4 regions of the Serratia sp. OS31 genome follow, and region 1 is predicted to be linked to each of the others. Evidence: riboswitches for the same ligand, from Rfam matches in the RefSeq annotation. Region 1 holds a riboswitch; each other region holds the start of a gene.

The links. A riboswitch is a leader RNA that binds a small molecule or an ion and turns the genes downstream of it on or off. The one in region 1 is predicted to bind thiamine pyrophosphate.
Region 2: it holds a riboswitch for thiamine pyrophosphate, as region 1 does, so the genes downstream of both, thiM (hydroxyethylthiazole kinase) here and thiC (phosphomethylpyrimidine synthase ThiC) in region 1, are expected to answer to the same signal.
Region 3: it holds a riboswitch for thiamine pyrophosphate, as region 1 does, so the genes downstream of both, thiB (thiamine ABC transporter substrate binding subunit) here and thiC (phosphomethylpyrimidine synthase ThiC) in region 1, are expected to answer to the same signal.
Region 4: it holds a riboswitch for thiamine pyrophosphate, as region 1 does, so the genes downstream of both, H5P17_RS10915 (TenA family protein) here and thiC (phosphomethylpyrimidine synthase ThiC) in region 1, are expected to answer to the same signal.

What each region holds. Positions count from the first base shown of each region.
Region 1 is NZ_JACJFQ010000041.1:19,432-26,627, reverse strand. Features, by position in the region: gene hupA (nucleoid-associated protein HU-alpha) at 1-68, opposite strand, end outside; gene H5P17_RS23615 (YjaG family protein) at 257-847, opposite strand; gene nfi (deoxyribonuclease V) at 896-1,582, opposite strand; gene hemE (uroporphyrinogen decarboxylase) at 1,592-2,656, opposite strand; gene nudC (NAD(+) diphosphatase) at 2,697-3,464, opposite strand; gene H5P17_RS23595 (Rsd/AlgQ family anti-sigma factor) at 3,564-4,067, shown strand; TPP riboswitch at 4,107-4,231, shown strand; gene thiC (phosphomethylpyrimidine synthase ThiC) at 4,346-6,289, shown strand; gene thiE (thiamine phosphate synthase) at 6,282-6,920, shown strand; gene H5P17_RS23580 (HesA/MoeB/ThiF family protein) at 6,925-7,196, shown strand, end outside.
Region 2 is NZ_JACJFQ010000019.1:105,038-112,229, reverse strand. Features, by position in the region: gene H5P17_RS16610 (inhibitor of vertebrate lysozyme family protein) at 143-601, opposite strand; gene thiD (bifunctional hydroxymethylpyrimidine kinase/phosphomethylpyrimidine kinase) at 686-1,486, opposite strand; gene thiM (hydroxyethylthiazole kinase) at 1,483-2,277, opposite strand; TPP riboswitch at 2,314-2,415, opposite strand; gene H5P17_RS16595 (GNAT family N-acetyltransferase) at 2,484-2,909, shown strand; gene H5P17_RS16590 (MFS transporter) at 2,951-4,216, opposite strand; gene H5P17_RS16585 (sugar phosphate isomerase/epimerase) at 4,323-5,300, opposite strand; gene H5P17_RS16580 (GntR family transcriptional regulator) at 5,310-6,017, opposite strand; gene H5P17_RS16575 (MFS transporter) at 6,210-7,192, opposite strand, start outside.
Region 3 is NZ_JACJFQ010000001.1:7,229-14,424, forward strand. Features, by position in the region: gene H5P17_RS00035 (DASS family sodium-coupled anion symporter) at 1-214, opposite strand, end outside; gene H5P17_RS00040 (sugar efflux transporter) at 355-1,560, opposite strand; gene sgrT (glucose uptake inhibitor SgrT) at 1,720-1,893, opposite strand; gene sgrR (HTH-type transcriptional regulator SgrR) at 1,984-3,645, shown strand; TPP riboswitch at 3,683-3,788, shown strand; gene thiB (thiamine ABC transporter substrate binding subunit) at 3,847-4,833, shown strand; gene thiP (thiamine/thiamine pyrophosphate ABC transporter permease ThiP) at 4,809-6,416, shown strand; gene thiQ (thiamine ABC transporter ATP-binding protein ThiQ) at 6,403-7,107, shown strand; gene ivbL (ilvB operon leader peptide IvbL) at 7,196-7,196, shown strand, end outside.
Region 4 is NZ_JACJFQ010000010.1:54,882-62,077, forward strand. Features, by position in the region: gene H5P17_RS10900 (ABC transporter substrate-binding protein) at 1-682, opposite strand, end outside; gene H5P17_RS10905 (ABC transporter permease) at 711-1,478, opposite strand; gene H5P17_RS10910 (ABC transporter ATP-binding protein) at 1,475-2,230, opposite strand; gene H5P17_RS10915 (TenA family protein) at 2,227-2,907, opposite strand; TPP riboswitch at 2,973-3,075, opposite strand; gene H5P17_RS10920 (LLM class flavin-dependent oxidoreductase) at 3,234-4,256, shown strand; gene H5P17_RS10925 (GlxA family transcriptional regulator) at 4,324-5,298, shown strand; gene gap (type I glyceraldehyde-3-phosphate dehydrogenase) at 5,377-6,387, shown strand; gene H5P17_RS10935 (inositol monophosphatase family protein) at 6,625-7,196, opposite strand, start outside.

The sequences.
Region 1 (7,196 bases):
AGTTTAGCTTGTGCTTTGGAAAGGTCAGCCTTGTCCGCGATTACATCAATCAGTTGAGTCTTGTTCATAAGTTATCCTTACAGTGTGTTTATCGTTTGCAAAGCATCGAGTGCGACGGATATGCCGATTGACAGCACTCCCTGCATACACGCACCGATAGCCACTTTTTTTACGCCCCCCAAATGTAGACCAGACAGGGTGCGGATGTGAAGCCTTAAGGCATGACAAATCAGGCGTTAAATCACGTTTTCTTGCCTTATTGCGTTAAATTTATCCCGATATTACTTACCGCCGCCTCGCGGAGGTCGGAACGCAAGCCTTTGATCAGCTCTAAATCACGTTCTTCGCAGTCAGCCAACAGGCGGAAAATTTCCCATTGGATGTCCCATTCTTCCTCTACCGCAGGCAAAACCTTGAGCTCATCGTCGGTCATTTCTTTACCGGCCTGAGTCATTTCCAACATCGCCACGGTGCGAATTGACGTTTCGCTAATGGCGATGGCGTGCTCTAGCGTCTCCCCGCTGAGTCGCGAATGGATCAGTTCCCCTAATGCGATACAGGCGTCAATAGCCGGGTAAACGCCGTAAAGATCGTAATCTTCTGCCGAAGGTATCGCCTCTTCCAACTTCTCCAGCTGGCTGTCAAAGTTGACCTTGGCGTCCTTGACCACCAGCGTTTCCCACACCAAATCCAGAATACGGCGGTAAATCGCCGGATCGCCAAACTCGGTTTGCAGGCAGAACATCTGGTAATTCGGATACATACGCTCGCACAAACTGGCCATAAAGGTCAAATGTTGCCAGCTTTCAAGCTTTTCCAGACGTAAATGGATCGGGTTACGTAGCATTATTCACTCTCTTACGCGTTATCTGCGCCGCAGTGTACCCGAAATCGGTCATTGCGACACCTCTGGATGCTGCTGCAACCAGCGCTGGAAGGCCGGCCGGCGCGAGGCGATGGCATCGGCCCAGCGCGTAGGTTCCGGCAAACGGTAGCCCGCCATGCAACGTTGTACCCAGGCCAACGCACTGTCGGCCCCGACGCGGTGGCCGGTGGAGATAAACAACGGATTACAACGCGCCTTGCTACGCCACACCCAACCCAACTGCTCGCCTTTGTCTTCCAGTGGCGCCAACGCGCCTGCGGCGGCGTCCAAAGGGGCGAATTTACCGCACAGACGCTTTTTGGCGACGCCAATGGTCGGCACGTCGACCAGTAGGCCAAAATGGCTGGCAACGCCCAGACGTCGCGGGTGCGAGATACCATGGCCGTCGACAAAAACCAGGTCCGGCTTCTGCTGCAGTTGCCCCCAGGCCGCGAGCAATGCGGGGTATTCACGAAATGATAAAAAGCCGGGAATGTAAGGCAGGGTGGTCGCGACACGAGCCACCCGATACTCCACCAGTTCCAGCGATGGATAGCGCAGGATGGCAATGGCGGCTCGCGTCACCTCACCTTCCTGCTCAAAGCCCACGTCGGCACCGGCAATAAAGGCCGGCGACTCGGCCCGGAAGTCATCGAAACGAATCACCTCCGAGGCGCGCTGCAATTGCTCCGCGCGCAGGGCTTGGGTATCTATCACGTCCGGTCCTTAGCGATGGTATTTGCCCGATTGAGCGTGAACCGCCTCAACAAAGACGCCGGCGTTTTCTGGTGGCACATCCAAATGAATGCCGTGACCCAGATTGAACACATGCCCTTCACCGTGACCGAAACCGGCCAGAATGGTTTCCACTTCCTGGGCAATACGCTCAGGCGACGCATACAGCATGGACGGATCCATATTGCCCTGCAGTGCCACTTTATCGCCTACACGACGGCGCGCGTCGGCGATGTCGGTCGTCCAGTCAAGACCCAGCGCGTCACAACCCGTGGCCGCCATGGCCTCCAGCCACTGGCCCCCGCCTTTGGTGAACAGCGTGACCGGCACGCGGCGGCCATCGTTTTCACGCAGCAGCCCATCGACAATCTTATGCATGTAATGCAGAGAGAATTCGCGGTAGTCACGGCCGGTCAGCACGCCGCCCCAGGTGTCGAAGACCATTACCGACTGCGCGCCGGCTTTGATCTGGGCATTGAGATACAAAATGACGCTGTCTGCCAGTTTATCCAGCAGCAGGTGCAGCGTAGCCGGTTCCGCGTACATCATTTTTTTCAGCTTGGTGAAGGCCTTGCTGCTGCCGCCTTCCACCATGTAGGTTGCCAGGGTCCATGGGCTGCCGGAGAAACCGATCAGCGGCACTTCGCCTTTAAGCTCGCGGCGGATAGTACGCACCGCGTTCATCACATAGCCCAGTTCAACTTCCGGATCGAAGACTGGCAACTTGTCCACGTCGGCACGACAGGTAATAGGCGAGGAGAAACGCGGGCCTTCGCCGGTTTCGAAATACAGCCCCAGCCCCATAGCATCGGGAATGGTGAGGATGTCGGAGAACAGAATGGCCGCATCCAGCGGGAAGCGGCGCAACGGCTGCAGCGTAACCTCGCAAGCCAGTTCCGCGTTCTTGCACAGCGACATAAAATCACCGGCCTGGGCACGGGTGGCTTTGTACTCCGGCAAATAACGACCTGCCTGACGCATCATCCATACGGGGGTCACATCCACCGGCTGACGCAGCAGCGCGCGCAGGTAACGATCGTTCTTCAACTCATTCATTTATGGGGCTCCCTTATTCATCTGCCGCTATTGTAGCGAGTTATTGCTCGCGGCATAAGGCTACGGTGTCCTCTATCAGGCGGCGCGCCACGGTGCCGGGCGGCGGCAACAGCGGCAACCGATCGTAGCGGTACCAGCCGGCGTTAAGCAGTTCTTTCGGATCGTGGCGGATCTCACCCCGGTGATAATCGGCCATAAAGGCCATCATCAGCGAATGCGGGAACGGCCAGGGCTGCGAAGTGACGTAACGCAGATTTTTGATTTCAATGTTACTTTCCTCCATCACCTCGCGTGCTGCCGCCTGCTCCAGCGTTTCACCGACCTCGACAAAACCGGCCAAGACGGTATGAATGCCGCCACGATGACGTACGTGCTGCGCCAGCAGGATCTCATCGTCACGCCGGATGGCAACGATCACGCAGGGCGCGATCTGCGGGTAGTAACGCTCCCGGCAATTGCCGCACAGGCAGGCGCTCTCGGTACGACTGAGGTGCATCTCGTGGCCACAGTAACCGCAGTAGCGATGGGAACGGTAGAAGTCGGCCAGCTGCACTCCCCGACCAGCCAGTTGGAACAGTCCGCGATCGAGCTCAAGCAGTTGACGCACCGAGCCCATTTCCTGCGGCATCGCCTGACGCACCAGCCAGACCGGCAACCCCTCCCATTCACCAATAGCCCGGGCCATCCGCCCCTGCAGGGAAAATGACGCCGCCAAACCGCACGGCAATTCACCGTTTGGTAACCAAAGTTTGCTTTCATGGCTGACGATCCACCAGCCATTTTCATTACCCGTTAATGCAAGTTCCATATCGTTGTTGCACAACCTCAGCTTCACTGGCACTCTACGAATCGGCCTTGTAACATTTTAATAACTTACTGTTACGTTTTATTACTTACGGAGTCAAACATGCTCAACCGTTTGGAAAGCCTGACTCAGCGCGTTGGTGGTAGTAATGAATTAGTTGATCAATGGCTTCAGGCTCGCAAGCAACTGCTGGTCGCCTATTGCACCCTCGTGGGCATTAAACCGAATAAAGAAAAGCATACGCCGCTGAATGAAAAAGCGCTGGAGAACTTTTGCCATAATCTGGTGGATTACCTCTCCGCCGGTCATTTTCATATCTATGACAGAATTATCAAGCAAGTGGAAGGCGCATCCAGTCCGAAAATGAGTCTGGCCGTCAACATCTATCCCAAGCTCTGGGCCAATACCGAGCAGATTATGGCTTTCCACGATCGCTATACCGAAGTGGATATCGATCAGGACGTATGCCTGGAATTCCATCAGGCATTGTCGGATATCGGTGAAACCCTGGCGGCGCGTTTTACCCTGGAAGATAAGCTGATCCTGCTGGCGGCTGATGCCTGGCAACAAGCGGTACCGGACCAGGCGCTGGATCAGGTTCGTTAGAATTTTGTAGTTTTTTTTATTATCCCTCCTATACTGGGGGGCATCTTGTCGGAGTGCCTAGCGCCTGATTTGTTCATCAAATTGGCCAGGCTGAGACCGTTAATTCGGGATCCGCGGAACCTGATCGGGTTAATACCCGCGAAGGGAACAAGAGTAATCTATCGGTACAGGCAGGTGATCCCAACAGGGATAATCCCGCCCTGTCGGCCAGCATCATTACTCCCTCCGAGCTCCAGACAAGCAACTTTCCCAACCCAACACACTGGTAGGAACTTGCTATGTCTAACGTTAAAAAACCCCGTGCCCGTAAAGAGCAACGCGAAGAAGCCCAGCAGTTTATCGATACCCTTCAAGGCGTTTCCTTTCCCAACTCACGCCGGATTTATCTGCAGGGCTCACGCAACGATCTGCAGGTGCCGATGCGTGAAATCCAGCTTAGCCCGACGCTGCTTGGCGGCGACAAAGACAACCCACGGTACGAGCCCAACGAAGCCATTCCGGTATACGATACCGCGGGTCCTTACGGCGATCCGCAATCTGAACTTAATGTGCATACCGGCCTGGTTAAACTGCGTGCAGGCTGGATAGCTGAACGCGGTGATACCGAAGAGCTCAATGGCGTCAGTTCCGGTTTCACCCAGCAGCGCCTGGCGGATGAAGGCCTGGATCACCTGCGTTTTGAACATCTGCCGCGGCCGCGCAAGGCGCAATCTGGCAAATGCGTCACCCAGTTGCACTACGCCCGCGCCGGCGTAATCACCCCGGAGATGGAGTTTATCGCCATCCGCGAAAACATGGGCCGCGAGCGTATCCGCGGCGATGTCCTGCGCCAGCAGCATCCGGGCCAAGGCTGGGGAGCCAACCTGCCGGAGAACATCACGCCGGAATTCGTTCGACAGGAAGTCGCCGCCGGGCGCGCCATCATTCCCGCCAATATTAACCATCCCGAATCCGAGCCGATGATCATCGGTCGCAACTTTCTGGTGAAAGTTAACGCCAACATCGGCAACTCGGCGGTGACCTCATCCATCGAAGAGGAGGTCGAGAAACTGGTCTGGTCCACCCGCTGGGGTGCGGATACGGTGATGGACCTGTCCACCGGCCGCTATATCCACGAAACCCGCGAATGGATCCTGCGTAACAGTCCGGTACCGATCGGCACGGTGCCTATCTATCAGGCACTGGAAAAAGTGAACGGCGTGGCGGAAAACCTGACCTGGGAAATGTTCCGCGATACGTTACTGGAGCAGGCAGAACAAGGCGTTGACTACTTCACCATCCACGCTGGCGTGCTGTTGCGCTATGTACCGATGACCGCCAAGCGCCTGACCGGCATCGTCTCACGCGGCGGTTCGATCATGGCTAAATGGTGTCTGTCACACCATCAGGAAAACTTCCTGTACCAGCACTTCCGTGAAATCTGCGAGATCTGCGCCGCCTATGACGTCTCACTGTCCCTTGGCGACGGCCTGCGCCCAGGCTCGATTCAGGACGCCAATGACGAAGCGCAGTTCGCAGAACTGCACACGCTGGGCGAGTTGACCAAAATTGCCTGGGAATACGACGTGCAGGTGATGATCGAAGGTCCTGGTCACGTACCGATGCAAATGATCCGTCGCAACATGACCGAAGAGTTGGAGCATTGCCACGAAGCGCCGTTCTACACCCTTGGCCCGCTAACCACCGATATCGCTCCGGGCTATGACCACTTCACCTCCGGTATCGGCGCCGCGATGATCGGTTGGTTCGGCTGCGCCATGCTGTGTTACGTCACGCCGAAGGAGCACCTCGGGCTGCCGAACAAAGAAGACGTCAAACAGGGGCTGATCACCTACAAAATTGCCGCCCACGCCGCCGATTTGGCCAAAGGCCACCCTGGCGCTCAGATCCGCGATAACGCCATGTCCAAGGCGCGTTTCGAATTCCGCTGGGAAGATCAGTTCAACCTGGCGCTCGATCCGGCTACCGCACGGGCTTATCACGACGAAACCCTGCCGCAAGAGTCCGGCAAAATCGCCCACTTCTGTTCCATGTGCGGCCCCAAATTCTGCTCGATGAAAATTTCGCAGGAAGTTCGCGATTATGCCGCCGCGCAGGAAGCCGCCAAACCGATAGAAGTACAACTCACCGGCATGGAAAAAATGTCGGCCGAGTTCCGTTCGCGCGGCAGCGAGCTCTACCACAGCGCCGGCAACCTGCAAGAGGAACTGAGCAATGACTGATATCACCACACCTTTCCCCGCCACCCCGCACAAGCTGGGGTTATACCCGGTAGTCGACAGTGTCGAATGGATTGCTCGCCTGCTGGATGCGGGTGTTACCACGATCCAACTGCGCATCAAGGATCTGCCGGATGAGCAGGTCGAAGAGGATATTGCCGCCGCCATTGCGCTCGGTAAAAGGTACAACGCCCGCCTGTTTATCAACGACTATTGGCAATTGGCGATTAAACACGATGCCTATGGCGTACACCTGGGTCAGGAAGATCTGGAGACCACCGATTTGGCGGCCATTCACCGCGCCGGATTACGTTTAGGGGTTTCTACCCATGACGATACCGAACTGGCACGGGCCATTGCAGTGAAGCCTTCTTATATTGCGCTGGGGCATATCTTCCCGACGCAAACCAAAGACATGCCTTCCGCTCCCCAGGGTTTGGCAGAGCTGAAACGCCATATCCTCGGGCTGAGCAACTATCCGACGGTGGCGATCGGCGGGATCAGTATCGATCGCGTGGCGGACGTGTTGGCCTGCGGCGTCGGTAGCGTGGCGGTAGTCAGCGCCATTACTCAGGCGCCGGACTGGCGCGTCGCCACCGCTCAACTGCTGCAGCTGATCGAAGGCAAGGAGTAACCTCATGTTGAACGATCAAGAGTTTCTGCGTTACAGCCGCCAGTTACTGCTGGAAGACATTGGCCCGGAAGGCCAGGAGAAACTAAAAGGTTCGACGGCGCTGATCGTCGGGCTCGGGGGCTTAGGCTCCCCTGCAGCGCTCTATCTGGCTGCCGCCGGCGTCGGTACTCTGTTGCTGGCCGATGACGATACGCTTCACGTCACCAACCTGCAGCGCCAGATCTTGTACCGCAGCCCCGACGTTGCAAAAAGCAAAGCCGCTTTGGCACAGCGCCA
Region 2 (7,192 bases), on a different contig from region 1:
TATAAAAAAGAATACGAAATGAATTAAGCAAATACGTAATAATATTTATCCTATGGTATTTTATTTATGTTAGATAAATTTAAAATATAAAAAATTAAAATAAAAACTCGGCTGAATGTGACCACATTCAGCCGAATATGGACTATTTCCAGTCGGGATTATTCTCGAACTGTTGCTTCAACAGCGCCTTCATATCGTCGTTCGGTTTACCCAGCCACTGATATTTGGCGTATTTCTTCGGATGATCAACCGCTTCCGGCTTATCTGCCACCTCGACGCGCACGGCCCAGGCCTGTGATTTGTCTTCCTTAAACGCCACTATCATAAAGTTGTTGGCGCAATCATGCGGCTTGCACAAATTGCCCACCAGATAGTTCTGCCCCTTCCAGCTCAGGCTCTGTGCCGGGGTTGAGGTGCCCACCCCCTTGCGCGCCCAACCCGGCAGGCGAGCCTGGCCTTTCACCATATTCTGCCAGCTGGTCTGGTAACCCGGCTGCTGGATCACGTCAGAGGTAGTGACGATCTGCTGAGCGAAACCGCCCACGCTGAAGCTGAGTAACGCGCCGAAGATGGCGCCGCGAAGTGCGTTTTGTCCTGTCATGGCCTTCTCCCTAGAAAAATCGGTTGTACCCGGCCCAAGCCGGGTCTAGAACTAGTCAGACCACAAGGGTAGCAAAAAGTTGACTCACCACCAGGCATGAAAATGATGTACCGGCCCGATGCCGTGCCCCACTTCCAGCGTATCGGCCTGCAGCAGTGCCTGTTGCAAATAGTCCTTGGCGGCAGCGACCGTCCCGGCCCAGTCGTTGTGACGCGGCCGCAGCGCCGCCAGGGCGGCAGACAGCGTACAGCCGGTGCCATGAGTATGTCGCGTTGCCACGCGCGGTGCGGTAAACCGCTGCTCCTGCTCGGCCGTAAACAACCAATCCGGACTTTCGCTTTCGCTAAGGTGGCCCCCTTTCATCAACACCGCCTGACACCCCATCGCCAAAAGCGCCCGACCCTGCTCGCGCATCTGAAGCTCATTTTCTGCCGGGGCGCATGCCAGCAGCGCCGCCGCCTCAGGCAAGTTCGGCGTGATGATCGACACCAACGGCAACAGCTCGCGACGGATCGAGTCCACCGCTTCCGGCGCCAGCAGAGGATCGCCGCTTTTCGCCAGCATTACGGTATCCAGCACCACAAACGACGGCCGGTAATGGCGCAAACGCTCCGCCACCGCTTGCACGATATCGGCATTAGCCAACATGCCAATCTTGGTGCTGTCGATGCGCAGGTCGCTGAAGACGGAATCCAGCTGAGCGGCGACAAAGGCCGGATCTATGTTGTAGACCGACTGCACGCCACGGGTGTTTTGCGCCACCAGCGCGGTAATCACCGAGGCGCCATAGGCCCCCAACGCAGAAAAAGCTTTTAGATCGGCCTGAATGCCGGCGCCGCCGCTCGGATCGGTCCCGGCAATAGTCAGTGCGTTAATCCGTTTCATTGCAGTTCCTCCGGACGCAGCTGGTAAAGGGCGTCAAGGAATGCCGGGGTGAAACTGCCCGGTCCGGCGGCACGGCGCGTGGCCCGTTCACCGCAAAGCGACATCACCCGGCAGGCGGTTGCCACGTTATCCAGCCGATCGCCCGGCAGGCTGCAGAATGCCGCCACCACCGCCGAAAGTGCGCAGCCGGTACCGACCACGCGCGTCATCAGTACATCGCCGCCTGGGACCGCCCAGTCATGCTGACCGTCGGTGATGTAATCGACAACGCCGGTTACCGCTACCACGGCCCCGCTGTTTAGCGCCAATTCACGCGCCGCCGGCAATGCCGCCAGCGAGTCGTCTGCGCTGTCGACGCCACGTCCGTTAGCCTGCAGACCGCTCAGCGCCATGATTTCAGAAGCGTTGCCGCGGATCGCCGCCGGCCTCTCGCCCAGCAGACGATGGGCAAAGGCAGTGCGATAGACCAACCCGCCGACCGCTACCGGATCCAGCGTCCAGGGAGTTTGTGCCAGGTTGGCGGCTTCCACCGCGGCCAGCATGGATTCGGCGCGTGATGCATTGAGGGTGCCGATGTTGATCAGCAACGCATCCGCCAGTCGGCTGAACTGCGCCGCTTCGGTCGGTTCCACCACCATCGCCGGCGAAGCGCCGAGCGCCAACAGGACGTTAGCCGTCAGTTCCTGCACCACTTCGTTGGTCAGGCAATGGATCAGGGGCGATTGGCGTTTAAATTGAGTCAAACAGGCCGCGGCGCGAGCACCGGGTAAAACATCAGGTCGAGCGAGCATATTCCTCCCAACCGGCGTTCAAGAAGGCGGGTACCGGTTGGGGCACCGAGACTTCCCTACGCTGGCATAATCCAGATCAGGTAATACGGGTAAAATCTCAGCCACCACGCATCGCGCAGGGCACCCCGAGTCAAGACGGCCATTATTGGGGTTGCCGCCGGTGAGGTCAATCGCGCTATAGTGTCAAAAAATAAAAAGGAGGTGCCATGCAGATAAGAAAATACCAAGAGGCCGATCGCCCCTTCCTGCGCACCCTGTATCTGGCTTCGCGTAAAGCGGCGTTTCCGTGGCGTGATACCGAAGATTACCGGCTGGAAGATTTCGATCGCTCAACGCTGGGCGAGGACATCTGGGTGGCAGTAGATCAGGGAAAACGGCTGGGGTTTGTGTCGATTTATCGGCAGGACAACTTTATTCACAACCTGTATGTTGATCCGCATCTGCCACCGCTCGGCGTTGGCAGCGCACTGCTACAAGCCGCGGAACAGACCTTCACCGCCACCGGTTCGCTGAAATGCCTGGTGAAGAATGAGAAGGCGCTGGCGTTTTACCACAAGCACGGCTGGCGAACCATCACCACCGGCAATGACGGCGGTGAAGAATATTATCTGCTGTATTCTCCGGCCAAGTAAGGGCACGGCGCTAACCGTGCCCGTCCATTAATGCCCCCGGCTCAGGCGACAGAGGCTGCCGGGGTCAGTTTTGCGCGTGCGCGGATATTTCTGACCAACAGCCCCGACACTATGATCCCGGCACAGGCAAACGCGCCCATCAGCCCGAAGACGATCTTGTAGCCGGTCAGCCCAGGGAAAGCGTCGAGAATATGGCCGTACAGGCTAAAACAGAACATCGCCGGGGCATAACCGATAAAGCTGCCCAGTGCCATAGCCGCACCGGTATGTTCTTCGTCAATGCCGGCTTCACCGATGGGGGCAAAGAACACCGCCCGTTGGGTAAAGACCACCGCACCAAATCCCAGCGTACAGGCCATGCCCAAGTAAACCGGCATTTGCTCATGCGGTAACAGGATTAATAACGCCAGCGCAATGGCGCTAATAATGAAGGTATAAAATAAATATTTGCTGGGAGACTTTAATACTTTATCGGCAATAAGACCACCGATCGGCCCCCCAACCATTTTTAGGCAGTACTGATTAATGATCCCGTAAGCGCCCACCAGTGCAATCGGCAGCGCATAGACATGGCTAAGGAAAGGAATAAAGAACGTCAATCCGCAATACACTGCGTAAACACAGAAAACGCTGAAGGCAATCAGCCATACCGTTTTGTTTTTTAATACGCTGCCCATGCCCGGTTTTTTATTGACGGGGGCTTCTTCTTTCGCGGGTAATTTTTCCTCTGGGCTTTCTTTCATCACCAACAGAATAATAATCCCTACGCTGATGGCGATGGCCGAATAAAACAATATGCCGGCCTTAAACCCCAGGTAGCCACTGCCAAAAGCGGTAAACAGCGCCAGCGCAGAAAAGGCCACCACCGTATCGACAACCCCGCGCCCGGTTTCAAAAAAGCCGAACAACCGCCCCTGCTGAGTATTATCCCCCAGCATACTCACCGACTTGAGCAGCACCGGCCAATTCAGCATGTCGCAGGTTACGCCGAACAGCGCCCAGACAAACAGTATGCCCCAGTACCCCGGCATGCTGGAAAGATAGATGCCGAGCAGGCCAGTAGCAATCAGCGAAAACGACATGGTAAAACGTCGCGGCAGGCGATCGGAAAAATAGATTGATAAGAAGAAGCCAATGGTCGTCACAATCGAGTTAACCGACATGGCATTGCCTATTTCACCGTTACTCAAGTGAAAATACTGTTGCATCGGAACATAAAAAGCATCTTTAAGAGAAGGCAATTTATAGATTGTCCCTCCACATAAAACCAACAAGCTAAATAATGCCCATCTTTTTTTAGTTAACATAGTCCCCTCACAGCCGATAATTAATAAGCGGTGTTGTTTCCCCGTTGACGAGGCGAGCGTGCATCCACATCAACGAGAATGTGTTTTTTATAGGTTTATTTTTATATTATGCCGGGGTTAACAGTTCCCGGGCTTGTTGCATTAAACTTTCGATAATGGCGCGAACGTAGTGAATTTGATTTAAAGCATCCTGGGATTCTTTCTTTAATCGCTCTTCCAATCCCTGTGCCGGTAACGCTGTTTCACTCATTTCTCGCCATGGAATGGGAGGATTATCCCCTTCGTCGCTGAAACGAAACGGCGGTGCGTAATAATCCACCTCCTCTTCCAACCCATAGGCGGTGACCTGCGGTTGCTCTTCACCCAGACAGATCAGCCCCAATAACAGTTCTCTAAATGGCAAATCTCCCTGTCCGGAAATACAGGCACGATGCCCCATGCCCTTGTTCTCTCGCACAATAATTGCGTCCTTGATGTGCACCTGAGTGATTTCCCCACTCATTGCCGCCAGTGCCGGCAGCGGCTCTTCATTGGCGTTAATCATGTTGGCGAAATCAAACAGCAGGGAAAGTTGAGGGAAATCTGCCGCCCGGACCAGGCCGACCAATTCATGGCTCTTGAGATCTTCGTGCTGTTCCAAAGTAAAGCTCAGGCCACTGTGCTGATAACGTTGCTTAATGTACTGAATATCCGCACCGATACGCGCCAGCACTTCCTGCAATGCTCCCTGATAACGCGGATAAAAACGCACCGAACTGGCCCCGCATTTCAGCGCGATATTCACCGCCTGATCGATAGTTTGCGAGTCGGAGGCGCTGGTTTCGATATGAATATCCAATCCATAGCGACGAGCCTGTTCGCCAAACCGGCGCAATCGGGCATCATCAGCATGACAAAGCGCCTGACTTTCCCCATCCAGCACATGTACCTTAACCCCTCGCAACCGCTGCTGATGGGCGATGCTCAGCAAATCCTCGGGCAGGATCTTCTCCATACGCATATTGAGGTGAAAGGCGTACGCATGCAGGTAAAGGGGCAAGCTCTGCGCCCGTAGAAGGACTTTCTCCGCCGTTAAGCGATCCATGATATTCACCTATAAGTTAATAAAGAAATCTACCGACTCGAAGCGCCAGTGTTCGATATCCACCTGCACGATCCGGCGTTCGGCATCGGCACGATGCTTTTCGACCAAAATCGCAGGCGTGCTGGCGTTTCCGCCCATCATCTTGCAGGCCTCACCGGATAATCGAGTCGGTTTAAAGGCCAAGTGGCGGGTTCGTGTGGCAGTGTCATAAGCCTGTTCCCAGACCTCGGCAAATGAGTTCTCCCCCAGGCGTTCGATAAAGCCGGGCGCCACTCGCGGACTGATAAAGGTTTCGTGATAAAACACGATGTGATTGTCCAGCGCCCCCCAGCCAGAGATCTTGTAGATCTCGCTCCCCGCGTCGACCTGTAATAACTCTTTGATAAACTCCGGAGCTGCCAATACGCACTCTTTGGTCATATAACCCCAGGAGGGACAACGACCCTGCTCGATAGCCGCCTGTTTGAAACTGGTGGAGGAATTGGGGTTGTAGTTAAAACGCGGCAATGCCGCAAACCAACCCCGACGATCCTTGCGGAAGATCCTCGACTCGCTTTCCAGGAACAACAGCGCCTGACGTAACGTCATGCGCTTGATGTTCAGCAATTCTCCCAGTTCTCGCTCCGAGGGAAGCTTGTCACCCGGGGCTATTGCCCCCTGGCTCAGCCAGTTATTCAACCTGGCCTTTGCCAATTCAACGGTTGAGCTGTTTTCCATATCCACACCTAATTGGTTTAAACCAGATTACACAACAGTATCGCGGGGAATTATGACAAACAATGGGGGCATTGGATTTTATGTGTGACTTCGGTCTCAGAACAGAAGGGATCTGCCAATCTCGGGCAAGATCCCCCTCAGGTCATTTCTTTCTAAGGATTCAGCAATGGGCCGGCAGAATCAAACAGAGCGTCATTTTCCCGACGCCGTCGGCATCGCACGCAACGTCAGCCCCCAGAACACCAGGGCAATAAAGCTGACGCCCGCCCCCAGCCAGCACACTCCCTGCCACCCCGCCAGGGCGAATACGTGAGTGCTGACAAAAGCGCCGAGCCCGCTGCCAATGGCATAAAACAGCATGTAGACGCCTACTAACCGGCTATGCGCCTGCGGATGTGCGCTGAAAATCAGGCTCTGATTCAACACATGAATGGCTTGGCCTGCCAAATCAAGCAATACAATGCCGATAATCAACCACCCCAGGCCATAGCCCAGCATGCCGAGCGGCAGCCAGGCCAGCACCAACAGCAGCAGGCAGATGCCGCTCGCCAACTGCGCCAAGCCGCGGTCCGCCAGGTGCCCTGCTCGCACCGCAGCCAGCGCCCCTACCGCGCCCACCAGACCAAAGGCGCCAATCACCGAATGCGAAAAGTTGAACGGTGCCTGACTCAGCGGCAGCACCAATGCGCTCCAGAAAATACTGAACGCCGCAAACATCAGCAGCGCCAGCATGCCGCGAATTTGCAACGTGCGATCGCACAGCAACAGCGTCAGCATCGAACGCAACAAGGCGGTGTAGCCAAGCGTTGAAGGCGGTGTGTTCGGTGCAGGCAGCAAACGTGCCAGTATCGGCAGCAACACCAGCGTCACGCCGGCGGAAAAAAAATACACCGTACGCCAGCCTCCTGCGTCTGCCAGCGCGCCGGACAGGGTTCTCGCCAATAACAGACCCAGCACCACGCCGCCCTGCGCCGCTCCCACAACCCGACCACGCTCATGCGGTGCCGCCAGCGTGGCGGCAAAAGCGATGAGTCCCTGTGTCATCGCGGTACCCAATAACCCCACCAGCAACATGCCGATCAGCATAAGCAGGCTGCTGTTTGCCCAACCGACCATACACAATGCGGCAATCAACAACAGTTGCTGAACCGCTAACAGCCGATGGCGATTAATGC
Region 3 (7,196 bases), on a different contig from region 1:
CGGTTACGGCCACCAGCGCAATGGCCACGATGGAAACGGCACCGATCGGCATTGCCTTGCCGATGATGGCGATAATAGTGCCGATAAACAGCGCCAGCAGGTGCCAGGCATTGGGCGCAACCCCTTCGGGAACCGGGATTACAAACCAGATAAGCAGAGCGGCGGCGACAGCACACAGGGAAGGGACAGGTTTGAGCGGTGTTAGTTTATCCATAACATACCCACTTTTCTAAACGGATCGGCATCTCAACAAAGAGATGGACGGGAGCACAGCGATGAAGCTCCGGATCCGTTTAGCTTGGGGCTTGGCGCAATGTTCTCAATGACATGCGTCAATGTTGCTGCCGTTTAAACTCACACTTCTCGTACGCGAACGCTCATCCACAACGCCGCCACGGCCAAAAGTGTCGCCAGCCAGTACACGGCGTAATGGCCCAGGTTTTCCACCAGTGCGCCCTGCAGCACCCCGGCCAGGATCACCCCGGTAGAAATACTGTTGGTAAACAGCGTTGTCGCCGCGCCTGGCCGTCCCGGCATCAGGTCCTGGAAATAGAGCATGCCGATACCGGCGATGATGCCGATAAAGATGGCGTTGAACAACTGCAATACCATCAGCGCCAGCTTGAATTTAAACACCACCAGCCCGGCATAAAACAGGATGCCTGCCGCCACGGCGAACAGCATCATATTGCGTTTGCCGAAGCGTTTGACGTAATAACCGGCCAGCAGCATCGCCGGGATCTCCAGCCCGGCGGCCGTGCCCATCAAAAGCCCCGCCAGGTTCTCCGGCAGGCCCAGATCGGCGGTGATATACAGCGGCATGTCGATGATGTACATGGTATTGCAGGTCCACATCAGCACCGAGGCGATAAACAGCCGCCTGACATCCGGATTCCGCCAGGCGCTGACCGGGACAATCGGTGCCGAAGGCGCTGCGATTAGCGTATCGGCAGGTTCTACCGGCACAACACGCGGCACCGAAGGCAGCGTAAACCACACCAGCAATGCACAGATTGCAAAAGTCGCCGCAGCAATGACGAACATCACCGTAAAGCCGTAATTCAGCGCCAGCGTAAACGACAGCGGCGGGCCAATGACCCAGGCCAACGACAGCTGCGCACGCATGACCGAGCTGAACATCACCACTTCACGCGCCGAGCTGTCGGCATATTCCCGCGCCAGTGCAAAAATCTGCGGCATGGCGGTGTTGGCAATCGCCGACAGCAGCACCCCGGCCGTGATCAGCGTCAAATAGTCGCGGTTGAAGGCAAAAAGCAGGCAATTGCCGACCGCCATCAGGCAACACACCAGGATCAGTTTGCGTCGATCGCCGCGCGTGTCCGAGCGTTTGGCCAGCAGAAAACTGACCGCAATACCGACAATGGCGTTAACGGTATAGAACAGACCCACCCACAGCGGCCGGACTTTAACCTCGGTGGTTAAAAACAGGCTCAGGGTCGGTGCCAATAGCGCGCCGGCAATACCGGAAAGGAAAGCAATCAGCAGGAAAGCGGCAAAGACGGGATTAAAGCGGCGTGGCAGCCAATGCAGTCGTTTCATATCGTCGTCTCTGGGCTTTAATGCGGAAGACAGAACCTTAGGCCAAGGGGAAAAAATTGCAAGAATATCCCCACAGCCCACAATAAAAAAACCAGTGGGTATGACCCCACTGGCTGGTGAACAACACCATTACTCAGAAACACTTTCGCTACCGAAGCCTCAGAGGTGCTCGCGGTATTGCTTGTCCGTCATTGACGCGATATCCCATTGGGTCAGGTGGGCCAACATCTCCAGCCGCGCCTGTTCAGGCACCAGCCCCAACCAGTCGGCGTGCTGCCGACGTATCGCACTGAAGTAGCGCTGATAGAACTGTTTTGACAAGAAAACTTTCATCCGTCGCCCTCCCCCTTTCATTGAGGAAAATTATCGGCGTAATATAGGGAAAGATAAATTGATGGGTTACCGCCGGAACCTTCCTCTTTTATGTCCACATCCCGATTGCAACAACAGTTCATTCGCCTGTGGCAGCGCTGCCACGGTGAAGCGACCGAAACCACGCTACAGGAGCTGGCCGAAGTGCTCAGCTGTTCCCGCCGCCACGTGCGTTCGTTACTGGGTGCCATGCAACAGCAGGGCTGGCTGACCTGGCAGGCAGAGTCGGGGCGCGGCAAGCGTTCGCAACTGACCTTTCACTATACCGGTCTGGCGCTGCAGCAGCAGCGTGCCGAGGAGTTGCTGGAGCAGGATCGTATCGATCAGCTGGTGCAACTGGTCGGCGATAAAAACGTAGTGCGACAGATGCTGCTATCCCAGCTGGGCCGCAGCTTTCGTCAGGGTAAACACATTCTGCGCGTGCTCTATTACCGCCAACTGTACAATCTGTTGCCGGGTTCGGCGTTGCGGCGCTCGGAAACCCATTTGGCCCGACAGATTTTCAGCGGCCTGACGCGGATAAACGAGGAAAACGGGGAACTTGAATCCGACCTTTCTCATCATTGGCAAGCTTTAACGCCGTTGCATTGGCGATTTTATCTACGCCCGGCCATTCATTTTCACCATGGGCGCGAGCTGGAAATGGAGGATGTCATCCGTTCGCTCAGCCGGTTGATGCCACAACCGCTGTTCTCCCATATCGAACGCGTGACTTCGCCGACGCCTTACGTGATTGACGTGCATTTGCACGCGCCCGATTACTGGCTGCCGTGGCTGCTGGGCAGCGTTCACGCCATGATATTGCCGCGCGAGTGGCAGAGCCTGCCGGAATTCTCGCGCCATCCGGTAGGGACCGGCCCCTACAGCGTGGTGCGCAATCACCGCAGCCAGATGAAAATTCACGCCTTTGACGATTACTTTGGCTATCGCGCGCTGATCGACGAGGTCAATATCTGGGTGCTGCCAGAGGTGACCGAAGAACTGGTGCACTCCGGCGTACAGCTACAGGCGGACGATACCGGGAAAAACGAGCTGGAAAGCCGGCTGGAAGAAGGCTGCTATTTTCTGCTGTTCGATCAGCGCTCACCGCTGGCCGCCGATCCGATCATGCGCAGCTGGTTGTGTGAACTGATCAATCCCATTTCGCTCCTGAGCAATGCCGGCCCTGTTTATCAACGCTATTGGTCACCGGCCTACGGCATTCTGCCGCGCTGGCACCACAATCGCGCGCTGGCTTTGCAGCCCAAACCGGCCGGTTTGACCGAGCTGACCCTGACCTACTACAGCGAACACTCAGAGTTTCACGCCATTCAGCAGGCCATCGAACCCTTGCTCGCGCAGCACGGCATCAAGCTGAATATTCAGATTGTCGATTACGCTACCTGGCATAAAGGCGACGCGAGCACCGACCTGTGGCTCGGCAGCGCCAACTTTTACCTGCCACTGGAGTTTTCACTGTTCGCCACCCTGTATGAACTGCCGCTGATGCAGCACTGCATGAGTGAGGACTTGTCCGAAGATGCGGCGCTGTGGCGCGCCAATGCGCTGCCGCTGGCGGATTTTTGCCAACGTCTGGTCAGCGGCCATCAATTGCATCCCCTGTTCCACCACTGGCTGCAACTGCATGGCCAGCGCAGCATGCGCGGCGTACGAATGAACACTCTGGGTTGGTTTGATTTCAAATCTGCCTGGTTTGCCCCCCCGGAAGCATAAGCACCTTTCACCGGCGCCCGTTAGTCTTTACAATGGCGCCGTCTCAACGGGGTGCAAAACGCCAGCGGCCGGTTTTGCTGAGAACAAACCCGTCGAACCTGATCCGGTCAATACCGGCGGAGGGATTTGAGCCCAGCGATCCGGCATCAGCCGCTTGCCCCCTCAGATACCCTTGCCCCCCTAAATTTTCAGGAGTGCAAAGTGGTCAAAAAAAGCCTGCCCTTGTTACTGTTGCTGTGCGCCGCATCGGTGTTCGCCAAGCCCACGCTGACGGTCTACACCTACGATTCCTTCGCCGCTGACTGGGGCCCTGGCCCGGCGGTTAAAAAGGCCTTTGAGGCCCAGTGCGATTGCGAGCTGAAATTTGTCGCGTTGGAAGACGGTGTCTCACTGCTTAACCGCCTGCGCATGGAGGGCAAAAACAGCGCCGCCGACGTGGTGCTGGGGCTGGACAACAACCTGCTGCAGGCTGCGCAACAAACCGGGTTATTCGCGCCAAGCGACGTCGACAGCAGCAAATTGAGCGTCCCGGGCGGCTGGCAAGACCAAACCTTCGTGCCTTATGACTACGGCTACTTTGCCTTCGTTTATAACAAAGAAAAGCTGAAGAACCCGCCCAAAAGCCTGCATGAGCTGGTCGACAGCAGCCAGAACTGGAAAGTGATCTACGAGGATCCGCGTACCAGTACCCCAGGTTTGGGTCTGCTGCTGTGGATGCAGAAAGTGTATGGCGATCAGGCACCGGCGGCCTGGCAGAAGCTGGCGAAGAAGACCGTCACCGTGACCAAGGGCTGGAGCGAAGCCTATGGCCTGTTCCTGAAAGGCGAAGGCGATTTGGTGCTCAGCTACACCACCTCCCCGGCTTACCATCTGATTGAAGAAAAAAAAGACGGTTACGCCGCGGCCAACTTCAGTGAAGGCCATTATCTGCAGGTGGAAGTGGCGGGCAAACTCAAGGCCGGCAAGCAGCCTGAGTTGGCGGAACGCTTTATGCAATTTATGGTATCCCCGGCGTTCCAAAATGCCATTCCTACCGGCAACTGGATGTACCCGGTGATCAAGACCTCACTGCCGGCCGGATTTGACCAAATGACCGTGCCGCAGACCGCCTTGCAATACAGCGCAGAAGAAGTGGCCAAACAACGCAGCAACTGGATCCGGGCATGGCAAACCGCCGTCAGCCACTGATCCCGCAGTGGCTCTGGCCGGGGCTGCTGGCCGCCGGCCTGATCCTGACCATCGCCGTGCTGGCGATGGGGTCGCTGTGGCGGCACGCCCCGGACAGCGACTGGCGTGGTTTATGGCAAGACAGCTACCTGTGGCACGTGGTGCGCTTTACGTTTTGGCAAGCCCTGCTGTCCGCGCTGATCTCGGTGCTGCCCGCGATTCTGTTGGCTCGGGCGCTCTATCGCCGCCGTTTCCCCGGCCGTCAGTTACTGCTGCGGCTCTGCGCCATGACGCTGGTGCTGCCGGTACTGGTGGCGGTGTTCGGCCTGCTCAGCGTCTATGGCCGCCAGGGCTGGTTGGCAATGCTGTGTGGCTGGCTGGGCATTAACTACAGTTTCACGCCTTATGGTCTGCAGGGCATCCTGCTGGCGCACATGTTTTTCAACCTGCCGTTGGCGACACGTCTGTTGCTGCAGGCGCTGGAAAACATTCCGGTTGAACAGCGCCAATTGTCAGCCCAGCTCGGCATGAGCGGTTGGCAGCAGTTTCGCTTTGTCGAATGGCCGGCGCTGCGCCGTCAAATCCTGCCGAGCGGCGCGCTGATCTTTATGCTGTGCTTCGCCAGCTTCGCCACCGTACTGTCGCTGGGAGGCGGCCCGCAGGCGACCACCATCGAACTGGCCATCTATCAGGCGCTCAGTTACGACTACGATCTCAGCCGCGCCGCCCTGCTGGCGCTGATCCAACTGACATGCTGCCTGGGACTGGTGATATTCAGCCAGCGGCTGAGCCAGGCGCTGCCGGTCGGCAATACCCATGCCCATATCTGGCGTAATCCGGAAGACAGCCTGTGGCGACGCATCAGTGACTTTTTGCTGATTGCCGCCGCGTTGCTGCTGCTGTTGCCCCCACTGCTGGCGGTGATCGCCGACGGCGCCAATCAAACGCTGGTCAGCGTCCTGCAGCAACAGGTGTTGTGGCAGGCGTTGTTCACTTCGTTGCGCATTGCTCTGGGGGCGGGCGTACTTTGTGTCGTGCTGGCCATGATGCTGCTATGGAGCAGCCGTGAGCTGAAGCTGCAACAGAGGCTCCGTTGGGGCCACGCGCTGGAGCTGAGCGGCATGGTGATCCTGGCGATGCCGGGCATCGTGCTGGCCACCGGTTTCTTCCTGCTGTTAAGCGACACCGTCGGGCTGCCGCAGTCGCCGTATGCGCTGGTGATCCTCACCAATGCGTTGATGGCCGTGCCCTATGCGCTAAAAGTGTTGGAAAACCCCATGCGCGACCTGGCCGAACGCTATAATCCGCTGTGCCTGTCGCTGGATATTCAGGGCTGGCAGCGGCTACGCTGGATTGAGCTGAAAGCGCTGCGCCGCCCGTTGGCCCAGGCGCTGGCCTTCGCCTGCGTGCTGTCGATCGGCGATTTCGGCGTGGTGGCGCTGTTTGGCAACGAACATTTCCGCACCCTGCCTTTTTACCTGTACCAGCAGATCGGCGCCTACCGCAGCAATGACGGCGCGGTCACCGCGTTGCTGTTGCTGCTGCTGTGCTTCCTGCTGTTTACCCTGATCGAACGCTTACCGGGCCGCCATGCTAAAGCTTGAAAAACTGACCTATCTGTATGAACACCTGCCAATGCGCTTCGACCTGCGTATTCAACCGGGCGAACGCGTCGCGGTGCTGGGTCCCAGCGGGGCGGGGAAAAGTACCCTGCTCAGCCTGATCGCCGGTTTTCTGCCGGCCGCCAGCGGCAGGTTGCTGCTTAACGGCAGCGACCACACCGGCACACCGCCGGCCAAACGCCCGGTCTCGATGTTGTTTCAGGAAAATAACCTGTTCGCCCACCTGACGGTGGAGCAGAACATCGGCTTGGGCCTGGATCCCGGCCTGCGGCTGAATGAAGAGCAGAAGTGGCAGTTGGCGCAAATTGCCCGGCAAGTGGGGCTGGAAGAACATCTGCCCCGCCTGCCGTCGCAGCTTTCCGGTGGCCAACGTCAGCGCGCCGCCCTGGCGCGTTGCCTGATCCGCCAGCGGCCCATCCTGTTGCTCGACGAACCTTTTTCGGCGCTCGATCCGGCTTTACGCAATGAGATGCTGCAATTGCTGCAGGAGGTTTGCGACCAGAGAAACCTGACGCTGTTAATGGTATCGCACAACCTGGATGACGCCGCACGCATTGCGCCACGGACCCTGCTGGTGGTGGACGGCCGCATTTATTACGACGGTCCGACGCAGGCACTGCTGGACGGCAGCGCGCCGGAAGCCAAGGTGCTGGGCATTTCACACAAACCGTGATCTTCCGCCCGTTTTTTATGCTGTGCAAATAAACCTGTTGTGCGAATTTTTCGCCTGTGGTTTTATAAAAACCTGACTTTTTTTACTGA
Region 4 (7,196 bases), on a different contig from region 1:
GGAATTTTTTGATTTTCGGCTCGGCCAGCGCGTCGCGGTTGGCGACGATAATCAGCTCGTCGTAGGTCGGCACGCCGTAGTCTTCCACGTTAAACACCACCGGATCTTTGCCCTGCAGTTTCAGCTCCAGCGCTTCAATATTGCGATATCCGCCGATCACCGCATCGACCTGGCCAGCCAGCAGGGCGCTGGTCAGCTGAAAGTTAACGTTGATCAGTTGGGTGTCCCTGGGGGTGAGCTTTTCATGTTCAAGCATGGTTGCCAGCGTAGCCTGTTCGATCCCGCTGACGGAATAACCGATTTTTTTGCCCTTCAGACCTGCCGGCGTGGTGATGCTTTTATCCAGCGTAATCACGGTATTGAGCGGCGAGTTGATCAGGGTGCCTACGCGTACCAGCGGCAGGCCCTGATCGGCAAAAAAGTGCAGCTGCGGCTGGTAGGTGATGGCCAAATCGGCCTGTTTTGCTGCTACCAGACGCGGCGGCAGAGCCGGATCGGAAGGAGGCACAATCTTGACGTCCAGCCCTTCGGCCTTGAAGGCCCCGATCTGCTCGGCCACCATGATGGGCGCGTGGTCGGGGTTGATATACCAGTCGAGCACCAGCGTCAGTTTTTCAGCGGCGGCGGCCTGGCCGGTCAAAGCGGCGCTGAGCAGCAGCGCGCCGACGGTTTTCTTAAGCATGGATATTCCCTTTGTCGTTGAAAGGCGATCAGTCATTTTCCGGCGCCCAGTCGATCAGGCGCAGCAGCAGCGCGTCCACCGTCACCCACAGCAAGACGGTCATCAGCACCAATATAAACAGCGCGGCAAAGCAGATGTCGGTCTGCATGCGCGCGTTGGCGTTAAGCATTACGTAACCCAGCCCTTCCGCCGAGCCAACCCATTCGCCGATGATGGCGCCGATAGGGGCGACGGCGGCGGCCATCCGCAGCCCGGAACCGAAGGCCGGTAGCGCAGCCATCAGCCGCACGTGGCGCAGTTGGGCCCAGGGAGAAGCTCGCAGGGTGCGGGCCAGATCGAGATAATCGTTATTGACCCGGCGCAGCCCATCGAAGAAGGCGGACGTGACCGGGAAGAAAATCACCAGCACCGCCATCACCACTTTGGCGCTCATGCCGAAGCCGAACCACAGCACCAACAGCGGCGCCAGAGCAAACACCGGTATCGCCTGGCTGGTCAGCACCAAGGGCATTAACCAGCGCTGCAAGCGCGGCGAAAAGATCATGCACAGCGCCAGCGAGGCACCGAGCAAAACCCCGGCCAGCAAACCGCAGGCGATCTCCGAGGCGGTGATCAGCGTGTGATAAGCGAGGTAAGCACGGTTGTCCCACAGCGCCTGTGCCACCGCCGAGGGGGAGGGCAACAGGAAGGCAGGGATATCGCCCAGCGTGACCAGCCCCCAGAGCAGCAACAGGCCGACGAACACCGTCAGGCTGCGACGCATCCGCGACAGACGGCTTTCAGGCAGGGTTTTCATCCGGCGGCCCTCACGAGTTGCAGCAGCAACTCGCTCTGGCTTTTCAACAACTGAGGATTGTCCGGCGCTCGTGGCGGTAAGCCCTCGATAACATGGCTGTCGTCCAGCCCCGCCGGATAACGGGACAGCACCAGCAGGCGGTGGCTGAGGCGGCAGGCCTCCATGGGGTCGTGAGTGATCAGCAGCACGGTATGCTGCGCCAGCAGTTCGGCGGCCAACTGCTGGATCATGGCGCGGGTAATGGTATCCAGCGCCGAGAAGGGTTCGTCCATCAACACAATCGGCTGACGTTCATACAGGGTGCGGGCAATAGCGGCACGTTGACGCATGCCGCCGGACAGCGCGGCGGGCAAGCTGCGGCCATAGCCGCTCAGCCCCACGCGTTCCAGCAAATGCTCCGCCCAGGCGCGGTCGACCTTTTCGCCGCGCAGCCGCGCGCCGAGGCTAATATTCTCGTCAATTGTCAGCCAGGGATAGAGCAGATCCTTTTGCCCCATATAGGCGATACGCCCGGCGATCGGCAGGCCATCGCTGCCGATAACCGTACCGGAAGTGGGTTTCGCCAGTCCGGCGATGATCTTCAGCAGGCTGGTTTTCCCCGCGCCGCTGGCGCCGAGCAGGGCAACGAAGCTGCCGCCGGCGATATCGAACTTCAGACCATCGAAAATCACCTGCTGACCAAAGCGCAGGGTCAGATCCCGTACCTGAATACCGGGCCGGGCGTTGCCGTGCTGCGTGTCGCCGAGGCTCATTGGGCATTCAACCCCATCTGCCAGAAGGCGGATTCCAGGCGGGTGGCGGTGGTGAAAATCGCCGACAGTTCGTTCAGACGGCTTGGGGCACCCCGCTGGAGGCCAACGTTTTCCAGCAGGTCGAGGGAGGCTTGTACGCCGCTCAGATACGCGGGATCACCATAGTTGCGGATCCACGAGGAATAGGGATTGCCTTCCATCACCGTGTTGGGATCGTTGAGCAGACGCAGGCCGATTTCGGCATAGCCAGCGACGCAGGGCATTAAGGCTACCAGCAGATCCAGAGCGTCCCCGGCGTGGCCGATATCGAGTACGTAGCGGGTGTAGTTCAGGGTTTCCGGCGCTTCGGGTTCGGCGGCTATCTGCGGTTCGCTCAGCCCCCAGTCGGCGCAATAGGCCAGGTGCAGGGGCAGTTCGGCGACAATGGCATTGAGCGAAGCGGTGGCAGCGCGCATTTCCGGCAGGGTGCGCAGTTTGCTGACCAGCAGGGCATAGGCTCGGGCAAAGTGGATCAGGAACAGATAATCCTGCGTCAGGTAGCGGCGAAACGCGGGTTCCGGCAGCGTACCGGCGGCCAGTTGCTGGATAAAGGGATGTGCCACATAGTCCTGCCAGTGGCCGCCGGCCTGTTGGCGCAGCTTTCCGTAAAGACCGTTTTCGAATAAGGGAGTAAACATGGGACCTCCAAAAGTGAGTGGAGATCCGGGCGTGCTGAGGTGAGGTATGAACAGGCAACCGCCGTGAGGGGATTGCCGACCGTCCCTTCGCTGGCATGACCCAGATCAGGTTCAAAGGGTTCGGCTTGCGCCATCTCAGCCCGTAACAGGACACCCCTCGGAGGAGCCTGTTATACGATATTTACTTTTTGATTACAATGCTCAGGCGATGCTTGGCCGCAGGGAAAAAGGATCCGTTTAGTGCGATCGGCCACGATATTTCTGGCCTGGAGGGGGGCATTTTTGTCACTGTAATCCGGTCATTAATGAATCTAAGGATCACCCCCATGAAGAAAATCGGATTCCTTTCTTTCGGCCACTGGACGCCTTCGTCGCAGTCGGGCACCCGTTCGGCGGCCGATGCGCTGCTGCAATCCATTGATCTTGCCGTGGCGGCAGAAGAACTGGGGGCGGATGGGGCTTATTTTCGCGTGCACCACTTTGCCCGCCAGCTTGCCTCGCCATTCCCGCTGTTGGCGGCCATCGGCGCCAAAACCCGACGTATCGAGATCGGCACCGGCGTGATCGACATGCGTTATGAAAATCCGCTTTATATGGTCGAAGATGCCTGCGCCGCCGACCTGATTTCCGGCGGGCGCTTGCAACTGGGCATCAGTCGCGGTTCTCCCGAACAGGTGATTGATGGCTGGCGTTATTTTGGCTATACGCCTGCCGAAGGCGAGACCGAAGCCGATATGGCGCGCCGTCATACCGACGTTTTGTTGGAAGCGCTGCGTGGTGAAGGCTTCGCCGAACCTAACCCGCAACCGATGTTCCCGAATCCACCGGGCCTGCTGCGGGTCGAGCCTTTCTCCGCCGGGCTGCGCGATCGCATCTGGTGGGGCGCCAGCTCGGACGCCACGGCGGTTTGGGCGGCGAAGCTGGGCATGAATCTGCAAAGTTCGACGCTGAAAAACGATGAAACCGGCGAACCTTTCCACGTGCAGCAGGCCAAGCAGATCCGCGCCTATCGCGCCGCCTGGAAGGACGCGGGCCATGTGCGTGAACCACGGGTGTCGGTCAGCCGCAGCATCTTTGCGCTGATGAACCAGCAGGATCGCAGCTATTTCGGCAACAGCGGTCAGGACAGCGATCAGGTGGGGTATATCGATCAGCAGACTCGTGCGGTATTCGGCCGTAGCTATGCTGCCGAGCCGGAGTTGTTGATCAAGCAGCTGGCGCAGGACGAAGCGATCGCCGAAGCCGATACCTTGCTGCTGACCGTGCCCAACCAGCTGGGCGTCGACTACAACGCCCACGTGATTGAGTCGATCCTGACTCATGTCGCGCCGGCGCTGGGCTGGCGCTGATGAGGGAAACGCTTCTCAAACCGGGAAGCGTTATTGACTTATCTTGTCGGTTTTGTATTTTAAGGACATGCATACATTTCTGATTATCGTCCCCGAAGGGGGCATGCTGTTCGAATCGGCGGGGATCGCCGACATCCTGATGCAGGCCAACCGCTTGCGGCCCGATGACGCGCCGCTCTACCAGATGGCGATAGTGACCACGCAAGCCCACCGGGTGGTGCATGGCTCATCCGGCTTGAATTTATTGGCCGATCATCGCCTGGCGGATCTCGACCCTGAGGTGGAACGCGATACCATCATCGTTACCGGCAAAGGTGCGACCGAGGATGAGAGCGCCTTTGTGGTGGATTGGCTCCGCCGTGCGGCCCCCAAGGCGCGGCGCGTGGCGTCCGTTTGCGGTGGCGCGATGCTGTTGGCCGAGGCCGGTTTGCTGGACGGCCGCCGGGCGACCACCCATTGGCGGCTGCTGGAAACCTTGCAGGCCCGCTTCCCCAAAGTGAAGGTCGAAAATGGGCCGATCTATGTGCAGGATGGTGCCGTTTGGACCTCTGGCGGCGTCAGCTCCGGGTTTGATCTCACTCTGGCGCTGGTGGAGGACGATTACGGTTTCGTGCAGGCCCGCGAAGTGGCGCAGGATCTGGTGATGTTTTTGCGCCGGCCTGGCGGGCAGGCGCAGTTCAGCCGTTATCCACTGAATCAGGCCAAAACACCGGGGCCTATCCGCGATCTGCAGAGCTGGATCCTGGAGAATCTGGCCGAGGATCTTTCCGTTGAGAAACTGGCCGAGCGGGTTGCCATGAGTCCGCGCAACTTTACGCGTGTGTTCACGCGCGAAACCGGCATTTCACCCGCCAAATTTGTCGAAGAAGGGCGCTTGTACATCGCCCGCCAGCGCCTGGAACAGAGTTCACAAGGCATTGAACAAATCGCCACCAGCAGCGGTTTCGGCAATGCGCTCAATCTGCGCCGCGTTTTCGAACGGCATCTGCAACTGACCCCAACCGAATACCGCGATCGCTTTCATTCACGCACTTTGGCGTAAATTGATCTACAAACGTCATTTACGACATGCTCCCCGCGGCTTAAATTTACACCAGAGCCAATAACGAAGGAGTAGATCATGGTCAAAGTAGGCATTAATGGATTCGGCAGAATCGGCAGGAATGTTTTGCGTGCTGCGTTAGGTCGCAGCGACTTTGAAGTTGTGGCGATCAATGATTTGACCGACAGTAAAACCCTGGCGCATCTGCTGAAATACGATTCGCTCTCGGGCCGGCTGGCGGCCAGCGTCGAAGCCGGTGAAAACCAGCTGCTGCTGGACGGCAGGCCAATTCATGTCTTCTCTGAAAGAGATCCGGGCGCCATTCCATGGAAAAGCGTGGGCGTTGACGTGGTGATCGAAGCGACCGGTTTTTTTGCCGATAAAGCCAAGGCAGAAGTCCATATCACCCGGGGCGGCGCCAAACGAGTAATCATCTCTGCGCCGGCTAAAGACGACGACATTACGATAGTGATGGGCGTTAACCAGGATCAGTACGATCCGGCCAAGCATCGCGTGGTCAGCAACGGCAGTTGTACCACCAACGGTTTGGCACCCGCCGCGCAGGTGCTGCATCAAGCCTTTGGCATTGAGTACGGCCTGATGAACACCACCCATGCTTACACCAACAGCCAGGCCCTGCACGATCAGCCGGAAAAAGATTTACGGGGTGCCCGTGCCGCTGCGGAGTCGATTGTGCCTTACTCCAGCGGCGCGGCGAAAGCGCTCGGCAAGGTGATCCCGAGCCTGGATGGCCGCCTGACCGGTTATTCGCTGCGGGTACCGGTGCCGGTAGTCTCTATCGTCGACCTGACGGTCACGCTGAAACGCGAAGTGACCGGCGAAGAGATCAACGCCGCTTTCCGTCAGGCTGCGGAGTCAGGGCCACTCAAGGGGATCCTTGGCTACAGCGATGAACCTTTGGTGTCGAGCGATTATAAAGGCGACCCGCGCTCGTCGATTATCGATGGGCTTTCAACGCTGGTGATCGGCGGCAAGTTGGTCAAGGTTCTTGCCTGGTATGACAACGAGTGGGGGTTCTCTAACCGCCTGGTCGACCTGGCGGTGCTGATGGAAAAACGCGGGTTGTAGGGGCCTCGCTGGCGAATATGTCCGTCCTTTCACTCAGGCAATAGCCCCCATCAGGGGCTATTGAGGTCGTTGACAAAGTGCTCTGTTGTTTAATGGTAGGGGCGCTGCATGCTGCGCCCAATAGCATAATCAATGGGTTAAATCGGGTCGAATATGTTCGACCCTTACCGGTTTAGCCTTTTCGAGTGTTTGTCAGTAGTCTGAATAGCCCCCTCCAGGGGGCTATTCAACGTCAATTCAGAGCTGTGCAATACGCATTAACTCTTCTTTGGCCCCAGGGGCCACCGCCAGCACCGGCCCGCCGCGCAGCAAATGTTCCCCGTCGGTATTGAACGGGTGGGTCCAGCCACCGGCTTCGTTCACCAGACAGTAACCCGCCAGACAGTCCCAGGCGTGCATGTAGGGTTCGTAATAGCCCACCAGCCGTCCTGCCGCCACCCAGGCCAACATCATGGCGCCGGAGCCGTTGCGGAAGAAACTGCCGCCCACGGCGGTGATTGCGGCGGCAATTTCACCGACGCGTTCCGGTTTAACATAGCTGTTGGCGCCAAAACCGGTGACGTGGTTTTGCAAGGTGCGCTTTGGATCCACCTGCAGCGTTTTGCCATTGAGGGTCGCACCCGCGCCGCGAGCGGCCTTAAAACACTCTTGCTGACAGGGGGCGACGATCACGCCGATTACCGGCTCGCCGTGATGGATAACGGCCACCGACACGCACCAGTTCGGCATGCCGTTAACGAATGGGCTGGTGCCGTCGATCGGATCCACTACCCAGGTGTAACCGGAATCGCCGGGTTGCAGGCCAAACT